4 regions of the Citrobacter sp. GW821-FHT02E08 genome follow, and region 1 is predicted to be linked to each of the others. Evidence: predicted binding sites of a transcription regulator. Region 1 holds the regulator's gene; each other region holds the start of a gene.

What was found. The regulator sigma-54, encoded in region 1, starts transcription at its own class of promoters, with help from an activator protein. The targets are predictions, from matches to a motif close to GTTGGCACANNTTTCGCTNT.
Region 2: the regulator sigma-54 is predicted to act here: its motif matches at 1,540-1,559, upstream of AC07UY_RS18560 (branched-chain amino acid ABC transporter substrate-binding protein).
Region 3: the regulator sigma-54 is predicted to act here: its motif matches at 1,358-1,377, upstream of AC07UY_RS02740 (amino acid ABC transporter substrate-binding protein).
Region 4: the regulator sigma-54 is predicted to act here: its motif matches at 1,330-1,349, upstream of glnA (glutamate--ammonia ligase).

Annotation. Positions count from the first base shown of each region.
Region 1 is NZ_JBWKVL010000001.1:77,124-79,330, reverse strand. It holds gene lptB (LPS export ABC transporter ATP-binding protein) at 1-273, shown strand, start outside; gene rpoN (RNA polymerase factor sigma-54) at 321-1,754, shown strand; gene hpf (ribosome hibernation promoting factor) at 1,777-2,064, shown strand; gene ptsN (PTS IIA-like nitrogen regulatory protein PtsN) at 2,183-2,207, shown strand, end outside.
Region 2 is NZ_JBWKVL010000017.1:19,519-21,725, reverse strand. It holds gene AC07UY_RS18565 (ABC transporter permease subunit) at 1-203, opposite strand, end outside; gene AC07UY_RS18560 (branched-chain amino acid ABC transporter substrate-binding protein) at 314-1,387, opposite strand; gene AC07UY_RS18555 (YecA/YgfB family protein) at 1,899-2,207, shown strand, end outside.
Region 3 is NZ_JBWKVL010000002.1:82,362-84,568, reverse strand. It holds gene gltJ (glutamate/aspartate ABC transporter permease GltJ) at 1-10, opposite strand, end outside; gene AC07UY_RS02740 (amino acid ABC transporter substrate-binding protein) at 169-1,077, opposite strand; gene lnt (apolipoprotein N-acyltransferase) at 1,444-2,207, opposite strand, start outside.
Region 4 is NZ_JBWKVL010000015.1:14,268-16,474, forward strand. It holds gene glnA (glutamate--ammonia ligase) at 1-1,242, opposite strand, end outside; gene typA (ribosome-dependent GTPase TypA) at 1,621-2,207, shown strand, end outside.

The DNA.
Region 1 (2,207 bases):
CTGGCGGCAAACCCTAAATTTATCCTGCTGGATGAACCTTTTGCGGGTGTTGACCCCATTTCCGTTATCGATATTAAACGCATCATTGAGCATCTGCGCGACAGCGGACTCGGCGTATTGATCACCGACCATAACGTCCGTGAAACGCTGGCGGTCTGTGAACGCGCATATATCGTGAGTCAGGGACACCTCATCGCGCACGGTACACCGACTGAAATCCTGCAAGACGATCACGTTAAACGTGTATACCTTGGGGAAGACTTCAGACTCTGATAGGGTAGAAGATTGCGACGTCATAGCGGGAGAAAATCACTCTGAACATGAAGCAAGGTTTGCAACTCAGGCTCAGCCAACAACTGGCAATGACGCCTCAACTACAACAGGCTATCCGCCTGTTGCAGTTGTCCACGCTGGAACTTCAGCAAGAACTTCAGCAAGCGCTGGAAAGTAATCCACTGCTCGAGCAAACCGATCTTCACGAAGAAATCGACACCCAGGAAACTCAGGACAGCGAAACCCTGGACACCGCAGACGCACTCGAACAAAAAGAGATGCCGGAAGAGCTGCCGCTTGATGCCAGTTGGGATGAAATCTACACCGCAGGAACGCCGTCCGGTCCCAGTGGCGACTATATCGACGATGAGCTGCCGGTCTATCAGGGTGAAACCACCCAGTCGCTCCAGGATTACCTGATGTGGCAGGTGGAACTTACGCCGTTCTCGGACACCGACCGGGCAATCGCCACGTCTATCGTCGATGCGGTAGACGAAACTGGCTATCTCACCGTCTCGCTGGATGAGATCCTCGAGAGCATGGGTGACGAAGAGGTTGACCTTGATGAAGTCGAAGCGGTACTTAAACGCATTCAGCGTTTTGATCCTGTTGGTGTGGCGGCAAAAGATCTTCGCGACTGTTTGCTGATCCAACTTTCGCAATTCGACAACGCTACCCCCTGGCTGCAAGAGGCACGTCTGATCATCAGCGATCACCTTGATCTGCTGGCCAATCACGATTTTCGCTCATTGATGCGCGTCACCCGCCTGAAGGAAGAGGTACTCAAAGAAGCGGTCAATCTTATTCAGTCGCTCGATCCCAGACCCGGACAGTCAATCCAGACAGGCGAGCCTGAATACGTGATCCCTGATGTGCTGGTCCGTAAACATAACGGTCACTGGACGGTAGAACTGAACAGCGACAGCATTCCGCGTTTGCAGATCAATCAGCACTATGCCGCCATGTGTAATGGCGCGCGTAACGATGCTGACAGCCAGTTTATCCGTAGCAATCTTCAGGATGCGAAGTGGCTGATCAAAAGTCTGGAAAGCCGTAACGATACATTGCTGCGCGTCAGCCGCTGTATCGTTGAGCAGCAACAAGCCTTTTTTGAGCAGGGCGAAGAGTTTATGAAACCGATGGTGCTGGCGGATATCGCCCAGGCCGTCGAAATGCATGAGTCGACAATTTCCCGTGTGACCACGCAGAAGTATCTGCACAGCCCGCGTGGAATTTTTGAACTGAAATATTTCTTTTCCAGCCACGTCAATACCGAAGGCGGCGGCGAAGCCTCGTCCACGGCAATACGGGCGCTGGTGAAGAAGTTAATTGCTGCGGAAAACCCCGCGAAACCACTGAGCGACAGCAAGTTAACCTCTATGCTGTCAGAACAAGGTATCATGGTGGCGCGCCGTACCGTTGCGAAGTACCGAGAGTCTTTATCCATTCCGCCGTCTAACCAGCGCAAACAACTGGTTTGACCCAACCGATAAGGAAGACACTATGCAGCTCAACATCACTGGAAATAACGTCGAAATTACTGAAGCTTTGCGCGAGTTTATTTCAGGCAAGTTCGCTAAGCTTGAACAGTATTTTGACCGGATAAATCAGGTCTACATTGTGTTGAAAGTGGAGAAAGTGACCCACACCTCGGATGCGACACTACATGTGAACGGCGGCGAGATTCATGCCAGTGCCGAAGGTCAGGATATGTATGCCGCTATTGACGGATTGATTGATAAACTGGCCCGGCAATTAACGAAACATAAAGACAAACTGAAACAACACTAATTGTCCGGGCAGTTAACGGGTGCAGGACGGCCTGTTGTGAAGCACAACAGGCCATTTGTACAGTTAGCGCTCCGAATCTGACCCGTTAGTTGGATGGGGCAGGTTCTTAGGTGAAATTATGATAAATAACGATTCGACTCTAC
Region 2 (2,207 bases), on a different contig from region 1:
AGGGGGAAAGAGTGAATGCCAAAGTAGGAGAGCAGTCCCAGGCCAATGGCACAGAGGTACGCGGAGATCATGTAAACTTCGCCATGCGCGAAATTGATCATGCCGATGATGCCGTAGACCATGGTGTAACCGATGGCAATCAGGCCATACACCGCTCCCAACGTCAGACCGTTGATCATCTGTTGTAAGAAGAAAGCATCCATTTGAAATTCCCGCCAGTGGTAAGGCAACCGGCTAGCACAATCCGGTTGCCTTCAGGGTTGCAATGCCTCACCCGAGAGGGGAGCGAGAAGTCAGAACCGACCTGACGGTATTAGAGTTGGTGGTACTTACCTTTGTCATCCCACTGATAGACCACGTAATCAGACACTTTCAGATCGCCTTTCTCATCCCAGGATTTGGGACCCATCACCGTGTCAACGGAGTGTGATTTCAGCCATTCGCCCGCTTTGGCGTTGTCTTTTCCTGCGGCGCCGTAGGCAGCAGCAAGGGCCTGAATTGAGGCATAGGCGTACAGGGTGTAGCCTTCAGGTTCAAAACCGCTGGCGCGGAATTTCTCAATGACCGCTTTGCCTTCCGCAATGGTGCGAGGGTCTTTACCAAAGGTCATCAACACGCCATTGGTATACTGCGCGCCACCGGCAGCCGTCACCATCTCCTCCGTCACCACACAGTCGCCGGAGAAGAATTTCGCCTGTACACCTTGCTCCCGCATTTGACGCACCAACGGACCCGCTTCCGGATGGCAACCGCCAAAGTAGACAACGTCTGGCTTCAGCGCGCCGATTTTGGTCACCAGGGCATTGAAATCTTTTTCACCGCGCGACAGTCCCTCATACAGAACTTCTTTGGTGCCCCGTTTTTGCAGCGCGGCTTTCGTCGCGTCGGCTAAGCCCTGACCGTAGGTATCTTTGTCGTGAATGATGGCGATCTTTTTCGCTTTCAGCACGTCCAGCATGTAGTTTGCCGCCGTGACGCCTTGCTGATCGTCACGACCACACATGCGGAGCATGCCTTTCATTCCGCGTTCGGTAATCAGTGGGTTAGTTGACCCCGGGGTTATCGTCAATACTCCCGCTTCATCATAAACTTCGGAAGATGGCATAGTGGAAGACGAACAGAAATGACCGACCACGGCAGAGACTTTGGATTCATCGACCAGCCGGTTTGCCACCGCGACGGCCTGCTTTGGTTCGCAGGCATCGTCGCCCTGCACCAGCACGATTTTCTCACCTTTAATACCGCCTGCCGCATTGATATCCGCCGCCGCCTGCGATGCTCCTTTCCAGTATTGCGCCCCATACGTGGCATTGGGACCGGTAAACGGCCCTGCCACGCCAATCGTGATATCTGCCTGTGCATAAAATGCGGTACTTAAACAACCCATAACGGCAATCTGCAGAGGTAACTTAATCATTTTAATAGACATTTGGATATTCCTCAGTACTGTTCAATACCAGGCGCCGGGAGGCGCGGGGAAAATCATAAACTTCGTCATTTATTGCGTTATCAAGCGGGCCGCGTACGGCTGTCTTTTTTTAAGCAAAAACTCCGCCAGGTTGATAAATATCGACATTGTTTTCTGACAGACGTAGCAATGCGATGTGAAATACGGCGTCGCAATTTCATCAGGTCAGTGTCAATCGTTATCTAAGGAGGTGGTTGCCTTCACGTGGCAGACTGGGATGCGTGGTATCCAAACCGTCCAGAATCTTAAACATAGCTGCAGAAAAGTCAGGCTGCGCACCTTGTCGGTGCAAAAATGCGGAGAGGATCACTTGAACGATGCGCAAGGCTCAGGAAGGCAGGGCTTCTGATCTCCCCGTTTTGTTTAGAAAAATCCCCGTCCACCCTGTAAGATGAGCCCTGGCAAGCGTATTTCACTGAGGATGAGCGTTATGAACACGGGACCATTGAACGAAAGCGAACTGGAGTGGCTGGATGATGTACTGACAAAGTACAACACCGAACACGCGATTCTGGATGTGTCAGAGCTGGATGGTCTGCTGACGGCGGTACTCAGTTCTCCACGTGAGATTGAGCCGGAGCAGTGGCTGGTGGCAGTATGGGGCGGGCCGCAATATGTGCCGCGCTGGTCATCGGAAAAAGAGATGACGCGCTTTATGAATCTTGCGTTCCAGCATATGGCTGATACCGCCGACAGGCTGAACGAGTTTCCGGAGCAGTTTGAACCTTTATTTGGCCTG
Region 3 (2,207 bases), on a different contig from region 1:
CTATTGACATAAATCTACTCCAGAAAAAAAAGGGTAGCAGGGCTACCCTCGAAGATTGTTGCGCAGCGACTTGCGGTTTTCAGGCCAGGTGGGGAACGACCACCTGGCATATAGTCTGTCCGTGCTGAGCAGCAATCGAGAGGGAGGGAAAACCTCCCATTATTTTAGTTAGTTAAGCGCTTTATCATTCGGTTCTTTGAACAGCGTTTTCATCTGCTCAGACAGTTCAAAATTCATATTCAGGTTCTTTGGTGGGATCGGGTTTTTAAACCATTTAGCGAACCATTTCTCCGCTTCACCTGAGGTCTGTGCTTTGGCGATGGTGTCATCCATCAGCTTTTTAAACTCGGGATCGTCTTTACGCAGCATACAGCCGTAGGCTTCCTGGGATTGCGGCTTACCGACGATTTCCCAGTTGTCCGGTTTCTTCGCTTTTGCGCGTTCGCCGGCCAGCAGCGCGTCATCCATCATAAAGGCCACCGCACGACCGCTTTCCAGGGTACGGAAGGAGTCGCCATGGTCCTTCGCGCTGATGATGCGCATGTCCATTTTTTGTTCTTCATTCAGTTTATGCAGCAGCACTTCGGAGGTTGTGCCGGAGGTGACGACGACCGCTTTCCCTTTCAGGTCCGGGAAGTCTTTAACATCACCGCCTTTTTTCGCCAGCAGACGTGTACCGACGACGAAAATAGTGTCGGAGAAGGCCGCCTGTTTCTGACGTTCAAGGTTGTTGGTGGTGGAGCCACATTCAAAGTCGAATGTGCCGTTTTGCAGTAGCGGAATACGGTTCTGAGAAGTGATTGGGATCAGCTTCACCTGCAGGTCAGGTTTGTTGAGTTTTTTCTTCACGGCTTCAACGATGGCGTTGGAGTAATCCTGTGAATAACCCACCACTTTCTGCTGGTTGTCGTAATAAGAGAATGGTACTGAGGATTCGCGATGGCCGACGACGATGACGTCGTTTTTCGCGATCTTGTCCAGCGTGCTACCTGCGGCGGGTGCTGCATCTTCTGCATGCGCCAGACCGGCAGACATTCCCATCACCAGCATTGCTGTGGCCAGCTTACGTAATTGCATATCCAACTCCTTTATCGTCTGCGTCAGAAACGCATTGATACCCATTGTGAGTGTCTGTGTTGTTATCACCTGCAACTTTAATGTGCAGTGTTATGACTGTTTGTTAACATTTAGTCTGGCTTAATGTAAAGATATTGCTGCGTTATTGTTTATTTTTGCGAAGTGCGCCGCACCGTTTAGAGACAATAATTTGTCATTGCACTATTTTGGCGCTACCAACGAACGGTATTGGTGCGACCAGGTTGCACAATCGGTCAAAAACGCATTTATCTTGTATAACAAAGCAATAGACGTGCCAGAGTGAAATACGGGAGGGAAGTTGTAGGCCCGGTAAGCGAAGCGCCACCGGGCAAAAGGGGAGGGAGATTACTTACGACGCTGGCGCAGACTCATGATCACCGCACCAAAACCCAACAATGCAGTGATAATCCACAGCGGCCAGTTGCCGGTGCGGGCGTAGGGTGTCAGGCCCGTCGTTGGCGTGACGCTAGTAGTCAACACCTGACGGGTAAACTGTGGGATCATCGCCTGGATGTCGCCCTGCGGTCCAATGACTGCCGTAATGCCGTTATTGGTACTGCGCAACAGCGGACGCGCCAGTTCCAGTGAACGCATCCGCGCCATCTGGAAGTGCTGCCACGGACCAATCGATTTACCAAACCAGGCATCGTTCGAGATGGTCAGCAGGTAATCGGTATCGGGGCGGAAGTTGTCCCGTACCTGTTCACCGAGAATAATTTCGTAGCAAATGGCGGCGGTCAGTTTGAAGCCGTGCGCATGCAGTTGTGGCTGCACATACGGCCCACGACTGAACGACGACATCGGCAGGTCGAAGAACGGCGCAAGCGGGCGCAGAATAGATTCCAGCGGGACAAACTCACCAAACGGAACAAGGTGGTTTTTGTTATAGCGATTGGTGGAGTCGTAACTGTACGGACTGTCTTTACCCAGCGTGATGATGGTGTTGTACGTATCGTAACGGTTTTTCTTGTTCAGACGCGCATCAACAATGCCAGTAATCAGCGTGCTGTTTTTCGATTTCAGCAGGTCATCCATCATGCTAAGAAAACGCTGCTGATTAATTTCCAGGTCCGGAATCGCGGACTCAGGCCAGATAATCAACTGCGATT
Region 4 (2,207 bases), on a different contig from region 1:
AGAGCCAGCAACCTGTGGGATCTCTTTCGCTTCTTCCGGCGGCAGGTCATACAGGTTTTTGTCCATCGCTTCGCCCGGGTGGATCTTGTTCTTAATACCGTCAAGACCCGCCATCAGCAGGGCAGCAAAGCACAGGTACGGGTTAGCCGCTGGATCCGGGAAGCGCACTTCGATACGACGCGCTTTCGGAGAAGCAACCACTGGAATACGGATAGAGGCAGAACGGTTACGGGCAGAGTAAGCCAGCATAACCGGTGCTTCATAACCCGGGACCAGACGCTTGTAGGAGTTGGTGGTCGGGTTTGCCAGGGCGTTGATCGCTTTAGCGTGTTTGATAACGCCGCCGATGTAGAACAGCGCCTGCTCAGACAGACCGGCATATTTGTCGCCAGAGAACAGGTTTACGCCGTTCTTGGACAGAGACATGTGGCAGTGCATACCGGAACCGTTATCGCCAAACATCGGTTTTGGCATAAAAGTTGCTGTTTTACCGAAACGGTGCGCAACGTTGTGAACCACATATTTGTAGATCTGAATTTCGTCCGCTTTCTTGGTCATGGTGTTAAAGCGGGTAGCGATTTCGTTCTGGCCTGCGGTTGCCACTTCGTGGTGATGTGCTTCAACAACCAGACCCATCTCTTCCATGATCAGACACATGGTGGAACGGATGTCCTGAGAAGAGTCTACCGGAGGAACCGGGAAGTAGCCGCCTTTCACGCCAGGACGGTGACCTTTGTTACCACCTTCATATTTGGTGGAAGAGTTCCATGCACCTTCGATATCGTCGATGGCTACGTGGGAACCGGAGATGGATGCGCCGAAACGAATGTCATCAAACAGGAAGAATTCTGGCTCTGGCCCGAACAGAACGGTGTCTGCGATGCCGGTAGCGCGCAGGTATTCTTCAGCGCGTTTGGCGATGGAGCGCGGGTCACGGTCATAGCCTTGCAGCGTGCCAGGTTCCAGGATGTCACAACGGATAATCAGAGTAGATTCTTCAAAGAACGGGTCGATGAGCGCAGTGGACGCATCTGGCATCAGTACCATGTCAGATTCGTTAATGCCTTTCCAGCCGCCGATGGAGGAGCCGTCAAACATTTTGCCTTCTTCGAAGAATTCGGCATTTACCTGATGAGCAGGAATAGTGACGTGCTGTTCTTTACCTTTGGTATCGGTGAAGCGCAAATCAACAAACTTCACTTCGTGCTCGTTCAGCATCGTCAATACGTGTTCAGCGGACATACTTTAACTCTCCCGGATTGGTCATTGTCGTCGTGGTAACGAGGTCTACAATTCTGCAAAAATTGGCCGTGTCGCCGTAAAAAATATAAAGCGAAATCTGTGCCAACTTTTAAATTGCCCCTAAAAGGCGTTATCATGCGCACCATCGTGCAAAAGGGCTGCACCATGGTGAGCACGCTGCACCAATATAGTGCTTCAATGTGAACATTAAGCACCATGTTGGTGCAATGAGCAATGAGTAACCCTTTTAACGCTCCGTGAAAGCGATCACAAAGAAACTCTGCAATACTTGTTTGCGGAGGATGTTTGTGATCCTGTTTTGTAGTGCGATTAATCCGTGTACAATAACGCGCTATTCCTAATGCCCGAGGCAAAGTTGTGATCGAAAATTTGCGTAACATCGCCATCATCGCGCACGTTGACCATGGTAAAACTACCCTGGTCGACAAGCTGCTGCAGCAATCCGGTACGTTTGATGCGCGTGCCGAAACCCAAGAGCGTGTGATGGACTCCAACGATTTGGAGAAAGAGCGTGGGATTACCATCCTCGCGAAAAACACCGCTATCAAATGGAATGACTACCGTATCAACATCGTTGATACCCCGGGGCACGCCGACTTCGGTGGTGAAGTTGAACGTGTAATGTCCATGGTCGATTCCGTGCTGTTGGTCGTTGATGCAATGGATGGTCCGATGCCGCAGACGCGCTTCGTGACCAAAAAAGCCTTTGCTCATGGCCTGAAGCCAATTGTTGTTATCAACAAAGTTGACCGTCCTGGCGCGCGTCCTGACTGGGTTGTTGATCAGGTATTTGACCTGTTCGTTAACCTTGATGCAACCGACGAACAGCTGGACTTCCCTATCGTTTACGCCTCTGCGCTGAACGGTATCGCAGGTCTGGATCACGAAGATATGGCTGAAGATATGACTCCGCTGTATCAGACCATCGTTGATCGCGTACCGGC